DNA from 4 places in the Streptosporangium sp. NPDC004631 genome. Region 3 is predicted to be linked to each of the others. Evidence: riboswitches for the same ligand, from Rfam matches in the RefSeq annotation. Region 3 holds a riboswitch; each other region holds the start of a gene.
The links. Region 3 has a riboswitch for cyclic di-AMP ahead of ACWEF2_RS15270 (C40 family peptidase). Riboswitches for the same ligand answer to the same signal wherever they lie in the genome.
Positions count from the first base shown of each region.

Region 1: it holds a riboswitch for cyclic di-AMP, as region 3 does, so the genes downstream of both, ACWEF2_RS12945 (C40 family peptidase) here and ACWEF2_RS15270 (C40 family peptidase) in region 3, are expected to answer to the same signal.
Region 2: it holds a riboswitch for cyclic di-AMP, as region 3 does, so the genes downstream of both, ACWEF2_RS03220 (coiled-coil domain-containing protein) here and ACWEF2_RS15270 (C40 family peptidase) in region 3, are expected to answer to the same signal.
Region 4: it holds a riboswitch for cyclic di-AMP, as region 3 does, so the genes downstream of both, ACWEF2_RS19245 (CHAP domain-containing protein) here and ACWEF2_RS15270 (C40 family peptidase) in region 3, are expected to answer to the same signal.

Region 1 is NZ_JBSGCR010000010.1:68,552-72,043, reverse strand. Features, by position in the region: gene ACWEF2_RS12950 (NlpC/P60 family protein) at 39-977, shown strand; cyclic di-AMP (ydaO/yuaA leader) riboswitch at 1,482-1,640, shown strand; gene ACWEF2_RS12945 (C40 family peptidase) at 1,723-2,232, shown strand; gene ACWEF2_RS12940 (hypothetical protein) at 2,603-3,388, shown strand; gene ACWEF2_RS12935 (M48 family metallopeptidase) at 3,385-3,492, shown strand, end outside.
Region 2 is NZ_JBSGCR010000002.1:349,837-353,328, reverse strand. Features, by position in the region: gene ACWEF2_RS03230 (DeoR/GlpR family DNA-binding transcription regulator) at 1-260, shown strand, start outside; gene galT (galactose-1-phosphate uridylyltransferase) at 257-1,336, shown strand; cyclic di-AMP (ydaO/yuaA leader) riboswitch at 1,408-1,542, shown strand; gene ACWEF2_RS03220 (coiled-coil domain-containing protein) at 1,545-2,516, shown strand; gene ACWEF2_RS03215 (DinB family protein) at 2,611-3,117, shown strand; gene ACWEF2_RS03210 (MarR family winged helix-turn-helix transcriptional regulator) at 3,104-3,492, opposite strand, start outside.
Region 3 is NZ_JBSGCR010000012.1:174,989-178,480, reverse strand. Features, by position in the region: gene ACWEF2_RS15275 (LuxR family transcriptional regulator) at 1-205, shown strand, start outside; gene ACWEF2_RS15270 (C40 family peptidase) at 455-1,495, opposite strand; cyclic di-AMP (ydaO/yuaA leader) riboswitch at 1,510-1,660, opposite strand; gene ACWEF2_RS15265 (amino-acid N-acetyltransferase) at 1,996-2,649, shown strand; gene ACWEF2_RS15260 (RDD family protein) at 2,889-3,492, shown strand, end outside.
Region 4 is NZ_JBSGCR010000018.1:32,950-36,441, forward strand. Features, by position in the region: gene pulA (pullulanase-type alpha-1,6-glucosidase) at 1-324, shown strand, start outside; gene ACWEF2_RS19240 (alpha/beta hydrolase) at 404-1,360, shown strand; cyclic di-AMP (ydaO/yuaA leader) riboswitch at 1,738-1,876, shown strand; gene ACWEF2_RS19245 (CHAP domain-containing protein) at 1,895-2,590, shown strand; gene ACWEF2_RS19250 (aldose 1-epimerase family protein) at 2,749-3,492, shown strand, end outside.

The DNA of each region.
Region 1 (3,492 bases), on a different contig from region 3:
TGCCGGTTGGGTTTGTGCGGATGCCGATGGTCGCAGGGGTGGCCCTAGCTCTGTTCCTGGTGCCGATGGGCGGGGCCTTCGCAGAACCGAAGCCGACGATCGCCCAGGCCAGGAAGAAGCTGGAGAAGCTCAACGACCAGGCCGACAAGGTTGTCGAGAGGTACAACCAGGCCGGCGAGAAGTGGAAGCGGGCCCGCAAGAGGTATCGGGCGCTGAACGGCGACCTCACCCGTCAGAGCGCGAAGGTCGCCGGGCTGCGCAAGGAACTCGTCACGATGGCCGTCAGCAGCTACCAGCTGGGCGCCGCCAACGGCTGGTCGGGCATGGTCGGCCGGCCCGACCCCGGCTCGCTGCTGAGCGGCCTGGCCGCCGTCGACCAGATGTCCGCCTCCCGCGCTCAGTCCCTGAACGCCTTCGAGGAGGCCACCAAGACGTTGCGCGGCAACCGCGACCAGGCCAGGGAGGCCCTGACCGAGGCCGATCGGACGCGTGACGAGCTGGCCGAGGAGAAGGCCAAGGCCGACAGGATGGTGAAGCTCCAGACGAAGGTGCTGCGCGATCTCGGCGCCTTTAGGACCGGCAACCCCAACAGCTCGGGGATCCAGTACAACGGCCCGGCGTCCGGCAACGCCCGGGCCGCGCTGAGCTTCGCCTTCGCCCAGGTCGGCAAGCCCTACCAGTACGGCGGCACCGGCCCGGGAGGCTGGGACTGCTCCGGCCTCGTCCAGGCGGCCTGGCGCAGCGGAGGCGTCAGCCTCCCCCGCACGACCTGGGAGCAGTGGAGCTGGGGGGCCGGCCGCAAGGTCTCCCTGAGCGAACTCCAGGCCGGTGACCTCATCTTCAGTGAGGGGCTGGGACATGTGAGCCTCTACGCGGGCGCCGGAAAGATCGTCCACGCCCCCCAGACCGGGGACGTCGTCAAGGTCGTTCCCCTGTCGGCCTACGGCCGCCGCCTGGTCGGGGCCGTCCGCCCCTGAGCCCGCCCCCTCAGCGCCCCGCTCGGCCCTCAGCGCCCCGTCCGGTGCCGCTGGAGCGTTCCACGGAAGGGTCCGCTGGATCGTTCCGCTGGGAGGACTGAGCGCGGCTGAGGGCCGGCGGATGCGCGCGGCCTCGCGGCGATCCCGGAGAGCGGGGTGGGCATGGCGGGGCCGAGAGTGGCCCGTGGGCCGTACGCGGAGGGTGAGAAGGTCGCCAAAGATGTGACGTACGCGACAGGAGAGGCGCTTTCCGAATAATGATCCGGAGGGTGTGACGAGAGTCATATTCGACCGATGAAGTCGCCCCCGAGCAGGTCTTCCGTGGGCGCGAGAAGCGTTATTTGATCTTTAAACTTTGTGAGGGCTTTGCCGAAACGTGATGATCAGAGTAGCTTCTGGCGTCGCGGCGAGTAAGCCATACCGTCGCGCCGAGCGTCGGTCCCCCAGGCCGGCTTTCCGATAGAAATCCAATTGGTCGCCGTTCCTCCAAGGGGTCCGCCCCACCACGGTGACCTGCCGAATTCGTGCAGCCAGGAGGCATGGAGCCGGGGAACCAATAGGCCGTCAACCTACGGTCAGGGGTGAATCGACATATCTGTGTCGTAGGGCGTCTTCCCAGCCCGAATCCGTCAGCTAACCCGGTAGGCATCAGTGGAAGTCCCAAGGAGAAATCCTGTCTACCACCCTGCATAACCTTCGTTTGTCACGCCTTTTTCGTCTTTCCCTCGGTGGGTTTGTCCTCACGTTGACCGCCTCAACCGGGGCGGTCACGCTGGGACCCACGGCGGCGGGGGCGGCGACGGACAGCGCGGCCGCGGTTCAGGTCGGGAGCACGGCGAAGACTCACGTCAAGCGCACGGCCAAGACCGCGATGAACAGGGCCGCACGGCAGAGGACAAAGGCCAGGAAGGCCGTATCGGTGGCCAAGCGGCAGATCGGCGATCCGTACCGGTGGGGAGCCACCGGTCCCGGCGCGTTCGACTGCTCGGGCCTTGTCCAGTACGCGTGGCGCAAGGCCGGCGTCTCCCTCCCCAGGGTCACGTACAGCCAGTACCGCGTCGTCAGGAAGAAGGTCTCATGGAGCAGGTTGCACCCTGGTGACCTGCTGTTCTTCTACGGAAAGGGCCACGTGGGCATGTATGTCGGCCACGGCAGGATGGTCCATTCGCCGAGCAGCGGCAAGACGGTCCGGATCGTGAGGCTGAGGGGCTACTACAGGTCCTCCTTCGCCGGAGCCGTCCGTCCGGGCGGCTGACAGCGGGACACGGCCCCGTCCATCCGGTTCGGGGCACAGCCGGAGAGTTGACCCCATCGTGGTCGCCGTGGAGGGGGACAGGTGTCCGGACCGTTCAACGTCGAACGGCGTTCTCGGCGCGTCGCGGAGCCGGGTCGCGGGAACGCCGCCCGTGCCGTCCGCGCCGTGGCCGATGGGGCCGGACCGGAGCCGGCCGGACGTGGTGACACCACAACCCGCTCCGGAGGAGATGGGTAACAGGTAGAGGAGGCGGCTCCACGATCACGCCTGTGATCGTGGAGCCGCCTCTCCTCGACCGCCCCGGCCCGGTTCGCCGGCGGTGTCCCGGCGGACGCGACCGCCGGTCGCCGGTCCACTAGCATCGGCTGACATGTCGCTCCCGAGAGGGCGCCGTGCCGTGCTCGCCGGGATGCTGACGCTGGTGGGCGCGGGTCTGGCCGCCGACGCGCGGCCGGTGTCGCAGGGGGTCCGCGACCTGTGGCCCGGCGCCGCCACCGTGGTCCGCGGCGAACGCTCCCTCGTCGCCGGTCACCGCGTCCCGCTCGCGGAGCTGCGGGATCTGGCCGCGCGGGCCGACCGCGCGGCCCGGATCGTCGGCGAGGTCTGGGGGCCGGTCCGGGCGGTCGTCCTGTTCCCCGCCACCGACGCGGAGGCCGCGGCGCTCGCGGGGACCTCCGCCACCGGTGGCCTGGCCGCGATGACCGTCGCCGACCGGGTGATCATCCTGCCGACGGGGTACGCGAGGCTCAGCGCTACCGGCCGGGACGTGGTGATCGCCCACGAGCTCACCCACGTGGCCACCGGCGCGATCCGGGGCGGCCGGGTGCCCATGTGGCTGTCGGAGGGGTTCGCCGACTACGTCGGCTACCGCGACGCCGGGATCCCGGTCCGGGTGGTCGCCGCCGAACTGGCCGAGGAGGTGCGTGCCGGTGCCCTGCCCACCCGGCTCCCCGGCCCCGCCGACTTCGCTCCCGGCGCCTCACGCGCCGCCCAGAGCTACGAGGAGGCGTGGCTCGCCTGCCGGTACATCGCGGAGCGCTTCGGTGAGCGGGCGCTGGTGAGGCTTTACGGTAGCGATGTGGGCGGCGTGCTGGGTCTGTCGCGGGCCGAGCTCACCGCCGCCTGGCGCGACCACCTCCGGAGGGAACTCGGATGACGCGGACCGTGACGGACACGCCCTCGGGGCTGAGAGGCGCGGGATGGGCGCTGGCCGTCCTCGGCGCGGCCACGCTGGTGGTCGTGGCGCTGACCACGCCCTGG
Region 2 (3,492 bases), on a different contig from region 3:
GCGCCGGGTTCACCACCCCGAACCTGCTTGAGGCGGAGACCAACCGGGAACTGGTCGCCTCCGCACACCGCCTGGTGGTGCCCGCCGATCACACCAAGTGGGACACGGTCGGGATCAGCACGATCGCCGAGCTGGCCCAGGCCCACCTCGTGATCACCGACTCGGGCCTGGCGGACGAGGCCCGTGAGGAGCTCACCGCGCGGGTGGGCGAGCTGGTCATAGCCGAACCCCGACAGGAAAGCGAGGCCCTGAGCCGATGAAGCGCACGATCACCCATCTGGCCGACGGCCGCGAGCTCGTCTACTTCGACCGGCACGACGACGCCGATCGGAGCGCGATCGACCGGCGAGACCTGCCGCCCCGGCCCGCCGCCTCGGAACTGCGCTACGACCCGCTCACCGAGGAGTGGGTGGCGGTGGCCGGGCACCGCCAGGGACGCACCTTCCTCCCGCCGACGAGCGAGTGCCCGCTCTGCCCGTCCACCCCCGGTCACTCCACGGAGATCCCCTCGGCCTCCTACGACGTGGTGGTCTTCGAAAACCGCTTCCCATCCCTCTCCGCGCAGCCGGGCCCGCACCGGGACATCGGCGGCATGAGCGAGGCCCGGCCGGGGACCGGCCGGTGCGAGGTGGTCTGCTTCACCTCCGACCACGACTCCTCCTTCTCCCGGCTCTCCCCCGGCCAGATCGACCTGGTGATGGAGGCGTGGATCGACCGCACCGCCGAGCTGTCCGCGATTCCGGGCGTGGAGCAGGTGTTCTGCTTCGAGAACCGGGGGGCCGAGATCGGCATCACCCTGGCCCACCCGCACGGCCAGATCTACGCCTACCCCTATGTGACCCCGCGCACCAGGCTCTCCCTGGGCGCGGCCGAGCGCCACCGGGAGCGGACCGGCGGCAACCTCTTCGCCGACGTACTGGCCGCCGAGCGGGAGGCCGAGGTCCGGGTGGTCGCCGCGAACGACCACTGGACGGCCTTCGTGCCGGCCGCGGCCCGGTGGCCCGTGGAGGTCCACCTCTACCCGCACCGCCGGGTTCCGGACCTGGGCGGGCTCAAGGAGGCCGAGCGCGCGGCGTTCGGGCCGCTCTACACAGAGGTGCTGCGCCGGCTGGACGGGCTCTTCGGTATGCCCATGCCGTACGTCGCGGCCTGGCACCAGGCACCGGTGAACGTCGGCCGGGAGCTGTCCTACGCGCACCTGGAGCTGTTCAGCATCCGCCGGGCACCCAACAAGCTGAAGTATCTCGCGGGTTCGGAGTCGGCCATGGGGGCTTTCGTGAACGACGTCCTGCCCGAGGAGGCGGCGCTACTCCTCCGATCCGTCATCACGGAATGATCACTGATCGGTCTCGACTTGGGGTCGCATGACCATCCGTTTACCACTACTATCCTCACACATCGGACATAACATCCGATATGCCTAATCCGGGGCGCCTCGCCCGGGAACCGGGGACCCACGCATTTGGGGTGAACCACTTCGGTGGAAGGGCTTCCTCCAGCCCGAACCCGTCAGCTAACCCGGTAGGCGTGAGGAGAGGAGAACCGTGGCGGCCTCGCCCCCCACGTTCCGTCGTCATGCGGCCCTGACCGCCTCCGTGCTCTCGGCCATCGCGTTCACCCTGGGCAGCGCGTCCGCGGGCAGCGCCGCCCCCAAACCGGCCGAGCCCGAGCTCCGCGCCGAACTCGCCCGGCTGAACAAGAAGGTCGACAAGCTCATCGAGTCCTACGCGGCCAAACGGGAGTCTCTGCGAAAGGCCCGGCTGGCCGAGGAGGCCGCCCAGGTCGATCTGCGCAAGGCCGAGGAGACCTACGACAAGGCGAGCGAACAGGTCGACTCCATCGCCCAGCTCCGCTACCAGAGCAGCGCCGCCGACCTGCCCGCCCTGCTGTTCGCCCCCGACATGGAGGGCGCCGTCGTCATGGAACAGCTCATCGCCCAGCGGACCGCCTACCTGCGGGACTTCGCCCAGAGCCGGGACCTCAAGAAGCAGGCCGCCGACAAGGCGGCCCGGCTCACCGAGCAGATCGGCGTGGAGGCCAAGGTCGTGGAGACCGAGCGCCAGGGCGCCGAGAGGGTGATCCGTGACATCGAGCGGAAACTCGACCAGCTCGTCCCGATGGGTTCCGGCCGCCGCGCCGACGGCAGCTGGGTCCCCCAGCTCCCCACCGGCGGCGACAACATCACCGACCGCACCCGGATCATGCTCGAAGCCATCAAAGAACGCTTCAAACTCCCCCACGAGGTCGGCTGCTACCGCACCGGCGGCAACGGCGAGCACCCCCTGGGCCGCGCCTGCGACTTCATGATGAGCACCGGCGGCTCGATGCCCTCGGCGGAGAACATCAGGCTCGGCGACGAGATCTCCGCCTGGGCCATCAAGAACAAGGACCGGCTCGGCGTCAAGTACGTGATCTGGCGCCAGCGCATCAACATGGGCTCCGGCTGGCGCGCCATGTCCAACCGGGGCGGAATCACCGCCAACCACTACGACCACCCCCACATCTCGATGTACTAGCGCCGTGGAGCCCCCGCCGGGAGCGTTTCCGGGGGGTGTGGATCGAGAAAAAAGGGTGTGACAGTGGCCGTGTGCGCGGGGAGGATGGGGGATCATGACCGACAATCGCATTGCTCCTCCCTATGTCGCCGACGAGGTCGGCATGCTGCACTCCTGGCTGGACTTCCACCGGGAGACCCTGGCCGTCAAGTGCGCCGGGCTGTCGGAGCGGCAGCTCGCCCTCCGCCCCTGCGCTCCGTCCACGCTCTCCCTGCTGGGCCTGGTCCGTCACATGACCGAGGTGGAGCAGCAGTGGTTCCATAACATCCTCAGCGGCGAGGACAGGCCGTCGATCTACTGCACCGAGCAGGATCGCGACGGGGACTTCAACCTGCTGGGCTCCTGCTCCGCCGAGGAGGCCGTCGCCCGCTGGCACGCCGAGATCGACGGTGTCCGCGAGCTCTACGCGGAGTTGCCCCTGGAGACCGTGGGCAGACGGCAGCGCAGGGGTGAGGACGTCTCGCTGCGGTGGATCCTGGTCCACATGATCGAGGAGTACGCCCGGCACAACGGCCACGCCGACATCATTCGCGAGCGGATCGACGGGGTCACGGGAGACTAGTGTTCTCCTCCGCGATCGCCTCGGTGATCAGCCGGTCGAGAGCCGCCAGGTCGGGCGGGTGTGCCGTGGCGGCCTCCGCGAAGCGGGTGAGCAGGTCGGCGAAGAGCCCGCGGTCCGCCTCGTCCCAGTCGGCGATCAACTCGTCCAGGTAGGTCCGCCGGGAGCGGACGACCACCTGGAGCACCCGGAGCCCTCTCGGGCTCAGCAGCAGCCTGGCCCTCCGGGCGTCCACCTCGGACTCCTCGCGCTCCACGAACCCCGCGCCGATCGCGTCGTTGACCAGCCTGCTGGCGGTGGAGGGGTCGACGTCCAACTGCTCGGCGACGGCGCCCACGGTCACCTCGGGCATCTCTCCGCACAATCTGTACACGGCGC
Region 3 (3,492 bases):
GGGCATGGGTGAGATCGGTCTGAGCGACGAGGATCTCGTGCTGCTGGCGGAGCTCGCCAAGGGCGTCACCGTGGACCGGGTGGGGCGCCGCCTCGACATCAGCGGCCGGACGGTCCGGCGCAGGCTCCGCGGGATCTGCGACCGCATCGGGGTGGCCACGGCGATCGAGGCCGTGGCCTGGGCCGCCCGCCGGCGACTGATCTAAACCCCGCCTCCCGGCCCGCTCCGGCCTTGAAGGCGACACCCCTACCCCGTGCCCCGTTTTGTCCCCGTGGTCGCCCCAGGGGCTCTCTCAGCCCGCCCCAGGGGCGGTTCTCGGCCCGCGCTCGGCCCGTGACCGACCCCGCACCCGACCCGCGCCCAGTTCACGGCCGGGTGTTCGCGGTCGGCCCGCGCCCGGTCCGCGGCGGGGTGTTCGCGCCCGGCGCCGCCGGGGTCCGCACCGGGTTCGCGCTCAGTCCGCGATACGCACACCACCGGCGAAGGGGCGGTTGTCGATCGTCGCGATGTGGATGACGTCACCGGTCTGGGGGGCGTGGACCATCAGGCCCGCGCCGATGTAGATCCCCACGTGGTGCAGGTCGCTGTAGAAGAAGACCAGGTCCCCGGGGCGCAGGTCGTCCCTGGAGACGTGGGTGCCCGCCGTCCACTGGTTGCCCGTGTAGTGCGGCAGGCTGATGCCGACCTTCTGGTAGGCCCACATCACCAGGCCCGAGCAGTCGAAGGAGTTCGGTCCCTCGGCGCCCCACACATACGGCTTGAGTTGCTGGGTGAGAGCCCACCGGGCGGCCTCGGCGGCCTTGCCGTCGCCCACGATCGGCACGTCGATCTTCACCCGGTTGCCCCGGGTGCTGCTCGCCCGGGACCGTACCTCCCGAAACAGGCTGCTCTCGACCTTGGCGACCAGGCGCTCGATCGTGGTGCGCCTGTCGCCGATCTGGTTGAGGAGGTCCTTGACCTCGGTGGTCCGGGCCTTGGCGCTCACCTGCGCGCTCTCCGCGGCCTTGATCGCCCGGCCGACCTGGGCGACCTCCTCGCTCTGCTGCTGCTGGAGCGCGTAGTTCGTGGTGGCCTGGTCGAGGAAGGCGTCGGGATCGGAGGACTGGCTGAAGGTGAGCCCCGGGCCCAGCCCGCCCGCCATGTAGCTGCTCTGCGCGAGCAGGGTGGCCTTGGTGCGCCGTGACTCCAGCTCCGACTCGCTGACGGCGAGGGTCTTCTCGGCGCTCTCGGCGGCGCGCTGGGCCTGCTTGAGCTTGACCCGCTCGCCGTTGTACTGCTCGGTGAGCGTCTCGATCTCGGTGTGCAGCTTCTCGGCCTGTTTGGCGAGCTGGCGGAGGCTGGGCTGCGGGTCGGCGGTGGCCGCCACGAGGGGGGTGCCGAGGGTGAGGGAGGCGAACGCCGCCCCGATGACCGCGAACCGGAACGACAGTCCGCGCGCCGCCTGTTCTCGGCTGCGGGCGTGCCTGCCCGCACGTCGTGCCCCACGGTCGCGCATGCGCTTCACCAACAGGCTCCTCTCTTGGCCGCCTACCGGGTTAGCTGACGGGTTCGGGCCGGAGGCAGCCCTACCGGATGCCGGTGGCACCTCGGATTCACCCCGGGGGACGTCGGGAGGGTGGGTCCCCGGTTCCCCAGTCGGGGGATTCGGCGGGTCAGCTCTTTACGTTGCTGACATCGAGGACGGACATTAGTGCAATTGGAGGTTCATGCTCAACCAGAACTGCAAAGTTGGTAGAGCTTTCACAACTGAAATGTCACGGTCAGGTCACATCATTTCATGATCGATATGTGTGTCACGCCGGCCCCGCGTCCCTCCTGGCGGAGGTGACGGGGGTCTTCGCAGGTCCGTGCGTGTGAGACGGGGGGATTCGGTCCGTCGGCGAAGATCTCGGCTCACCGTGGCAGGCGAGCTACGGTGCGTCATCCAACGGCTCCTGGACAGGGGTTAAGGCTGAGCCGTAAATAGGTGGTGACGAGGACGTACGCTGATCGGTCATGGAGCAGGTTGCGGAGCAGTCCCCGACGCCGGCCGTACGCCGCACCGGAGACGCGGGACGACGAGCGGGGACCGTGGACGGGGGAGTGGACGCGGATCGGGGATCGCCGAGCCGGCGGGAGGCCGGGGCGGACGCCATCGCGATCACGATCCGGCGTGCCCGCACCCCGGACGTGCGCGGCATCCGGCGGCTTGTCGACACCTACGCCGGGGCCGGTCCGCGCCTGCTGGAGAAGGCCACGGTCACCCTGTACGAGGACGTCCAGGAGTTCTGGGTGGCCGACAGGGACGGGGTCGTGGTGGGTTGCGGGGCGCTTCACGTCCTGTGGGAGGACCTCGCCGAGATCCGCACGGTCGCCGTCGATCCCGGCTGCCGGGGCCTGGGCATCGGCCACCGGATCGTCTCCGAGCTCGTCCGCGCCGCCGGCGAGCTGGGCCTGCGCCGGGTCTTCTGTCTCACCTTCGAGGTTGATTTCTTCGCCCGGCACGGATTTCAGGAGATCCAGGGCACCCCCATCTCGCCGGAGGTCTACGCCGAACTTCTCGCCTCCTATGACGAGGGGGTCGCCGAGTTCCTTGAGTTGGAGCACGTCAAGCCCAATACCCTGGGCAACACCCGAATGCTGCTGTACCTGACACCGCGGACCGGCTAGCTTTCCTCGGGTATTGGCTGATGCAAAAGGTGACTGTTGATACCTATCTCGATACCTTGTGCTCCAGAAGCATGTGAGTCGGCCATGTGCCACATGCGCAGTCGAAGTGAGGTGACGCGGTGAGCACCGGACAGCCACCGTATCCGCAGGATGATCCCGACCGCTCACCGTCGGGGCATCCGCAATACGGACACAATGGAGGTCGACCCCCTGGTGAACCCGATCCCGATGTGACAGTTGTGGGATATCGATCGGAGGCCTCACCGTCGAGCACGGGACCGGGGCAGACCCAGCCGGGTTACGGCCAGGCGGCCTACGGCCAGCAGCCGGGGACCGGCGCCTATGGTCAACAGCCCGGCTATGGCCAGCAGCCCGACTACGGTCAGCAGGCCTCCCAGCCCGGTTACGGTCAGCAGCCCGGGTACGGCCAGCAGCCCGGTTACGGTCAGCAGGCCCCACAGGAGCAGCCGGGTTACGGCCAGGCGGCCTACGGCCAGCAGCCGGGGACCGGCGCCTATGGACAGCAGCCCGGCTATGGCCAGCAGCCTGATTACGGGCAACAGTCTGATTACGGTCAGCAGGCCTCCCAGCCCGGTTACGGTCAGCAGCCCGGTTACGGTCAGCAGTCGGGGGCCGGCGCCTACGGTCAGCAGCCCGGTTACGGTCAGCAGCCTGATTACGGTCAGCAGGCCTCCCAGCCCGGTTACGGTCAGCCCGGATACGGCCAGCAGCCGGGCTACGGTCAGCAGCCCGGTTACGGTCAGGCCGCCCCCTACTCCCAGGGGTACGGACCTCAGGGGGAGATGCCCCCCGGCGCTCCGGCACCGCTCGCGGAGTGGTGGC
Region 4 (3,492 bases), on a different contig from region 3:
CCCGCCTTCGCCCTCGGCTCCCTGGCCGAGGTGCGGCGGCGGCTGACCTTCCCCACCGCCGGCGCCTCGGAGATCCCCGGAGTGGTGACCATGCACCTGGACGCGGCGGGCCTCGACCCGCGCTGGAGGTCGATCACCGTCGTCTTCAACGCCACCCCCGAGACACAGTCGCAGACCGTGGCCGCGCTGCGGAACGCCCCGGTGACGCTCCACCCCGTCCAGGCGGCCGGCGACGACGCGGTGGTAAGACGGTCGGCCTTCGATCCCGCCACCGGCACGCTGAACGTCCCGGCCCGCACCGTGGCGGTCTTCGTCCAGCCCTGACGGGCCCGCCGCCACGGAGCCGCCGCCACGCGGGCTCCGGCGCTTCCCGTGACCGCCGGGAGCCGTCAGGATTGGCCGTGTGAACCGCACAGCCGTACGCCTCGGAGTGTTTCTACTGGCCGGAGCAGCGGTGGTGGCCGTGCTCCTGGCCCTGCTGATGCCCCTCTCCTCCGGAGACTCTCCGCACGACAACCGGCAGGACGTCCAGGTCGACCGCCTGGGCGAGCGCGACCACGTGCTCACCATCGCCTCCCCCTCGCTGGGCCGCGAGGGCACGGCCCGGGTGCTGCTGCCCGAGGGCTGGCGGCCGGGCTCAGGGCCGTGGCCGGTGCTGTACCTGCTCAACGGGTGCTGCCACACCGACTACGACACCTGGGCCACCGAGGGGGACGCGGCCGAGCTCGCCTCGCGTTACCCGGTGATCGTGGTCATGCCGGAGGGCGGCGAGGTCGGCTTCTACTCCGACTGGCGGGACGGGCCCGACTGGGAGACCTTCCATCTCACCGAGGTCCGCCGGATCCTGGAGCGCGACTACGGCGCCGGGGACCGGCGGGCGGTGGCCGGGCTGTCCATGGGCGGGTTCGGCGCGATGTCCTACGCGGCCCGCCACCCGGGCCTGTTCCAGGCCGCGGCCTCCTTCTCCGGCGTGCTGCACACCCGTGACGGCTACGACGGCGTCCAGCGGCTGCTCGGCCGCTACGGCGAGGACTCCGCCGATCTCTGGGGCGACCCGCGGGATCCCGAATGGGCCGCGCACAACCCGGCGGACCTCACCGCGAGGCTGCGTGGCACGCGGCTCTTCGTCTCCTGCGGGGACGGCTCCCCCGGCCCGCTCGACCCCGCGGGAACCGCGGTGGACCGGGGTGAGACGGCCCTGCTCCGGCAGGCGCAGACCTTCGTCGAGCGGGCCAGGGCCGACGGCGACAGCATCACCGTCGACTTCTACGGCCCCGGCACGCACAGCTGGCCGTACTGGCGGCGCGGCCTGGAGCGCGCGCTCCCCATGCTCATGGGGTCCATCGGCGCCGGGGTCTGACGCCGGGTAAGGCCGGACGTCAACGGCCGGGTAAACCGCGGGTCAGCGAAAAGATTTACCTTTGGCGCCCGGGAGGGTGGCGGCGTGACCGTCCCGTGACCACCCCCTCTCCGGCTTCGCACACGGGAGCGCCTCTCCCGCAGGGGTTCCCGGCCCGTGGCCGAAGATCGACACGGACCGGAGAGCCTCGGAGCGCGGCCGGCCCGCCCTCTCGATCCAGGCGTATTCCCAAGCCATAGCAATGTGTCGGACTTGTAATCGTCTGTCCGGTTCGCATAGCTTCTACGAATTCATGGCGAACGCCTGGACCTGCGAAGGTCCGCGCATTGCCACCACATTGCCCGACCACGCTTCACCAGGCGGATTCCTCCACCAGGTGAGCGTGGCCGCTGAATCCGCGAACCTCGCGGAACCGGGGAACCACGTTTTTGGGGTGAATCGGCGCGTACATGCGCTGTAGGGCACTTCCCAGCCCGAACCCGTCAGCTAACCCGGTAAGCGGTATGGAAGCGAAGCAAGGAGTCAAAACCCCTCATGGCCAAGCACCTCCTCACCCCCGGGAAGCACCACCTGGCCCGCGTCATCCTCGGAACATCCATCGCCCTCACCGGCGGCGTCCTCGCGGGACCCGCCGCCCTGGCGGACACTCCCGGACACACCCCGTTCGGCCCTTCCCGCACCGAGACCTCCAGGGTCGCCATGACCCCGCTCCAGCTTGAGGCCGAGCGGCTGCCGAAGGTCAGCGCCCAGCAGGTCCTGGACATCGCCGCCCAGCAGATCGGCGTCAGCGAGAACTCCCGGGGCGGCGGGACCAAGTTCCAGTCCTGGTACATGTCGTCGCCCCGCGCCCAGGAGACGGTCGCCCGCGACGGCGGCGCCCTCCAGGCGTACGCCAACGCCCCCTGGTGCGCGATGTTCGTCTCCTGGGTCGGCGAGAAGGCCGGCATCCGGCCCACCATGGGCTGGGACGCCTACACCGTCACCCACGCCAAGTGGTTCAAGACCAACAACCACTGGGGCACCACTCCCAAGCCCGGCGCGGTCGTCTACTTCGACTGGGCCGGCGGCAAGAACATCAGCGGGATCGACCACGTCGGTTTCGTGAAGAAGGACAACGGCAACGGCACGATCACCACGATCGAGGGCAACACCGGCAACGGCCGGGTCGAGGAGCGGATCCGGCCGATCTCCCAGGTCGTCGGCTACGGCTACCCGGTCTACAGCGACTGACCGGCTCGCATCGGAAAGGGGCGCGGCCGCCGGGCCGCGCCCCTTCGGCCGTTCATTTGACGAACGGCGGCCGCCGCCCGACCCTTGAGTCGGTCGCGGGTCCGGCCGGTCTCGGCCGCCGCATCCGCCCCACGGCCTCCTCCGGCGAAAGGACCACCGTGTCCAGGCAGTTCACCCTCCGCGGCGGCGATATGCACGCCGAGATCAGCGAGCGGGCCGCGGCCCTGCGCGTGCTCCGGCACGGCGGGCGCGACCTGGTGACCGGCTGGCCGGCGGACGGGCCGATCCCGCACTACAGCGGCACGCTGCTCGCCCCCTGGCCCAACCGGGCGGGCGGCGCCCGCTACACCTTCGGCGGCCGGACGCACCGGCTGCCGGTGAACGAGGAGAGCCTGGGTCACGCCCTGCACGGACTGGTCGCCGAGGTCGACTGGCGGGCGGTGGAGTGGCTGTCCGTGGAGGACGAGCACGGTTTCGTACGGCTGGCCCACACGATCACCCCGTCCCCCGGCTATCCGTTCACCGTCGCCCTGCGGGTGCTCTACTCGCTGACCTCCGACGGGCTGACCACCACGCTGACCGCGGAGAACGTCGGCGACGAGGCCGCCCCCTACGGTTGCGGGGCGCACCCGTGGCTGCTGGCGGGCGACAGCGTCGAGGAGTACGAGCTGCGGGTGCCCGCGCGGCGGGTGCTGCTGACGGACGATCTGCTGCTGCCACGCTCCCTGGAGGACGTCTCCGGCACGCCGTACGACTTCAGGACCCCGCGGTCGGTCGGCGGCACGGTCGTGGACCACGCCTTCACCGGGCTCGTCGCGGACGCCGACGGACTGGTCAGGGTGCGGGTGAGCGGTCCGGACGGCGGGGTCGAGCTCCGCTGGGACGCCGCCGCGCTGCCCTGG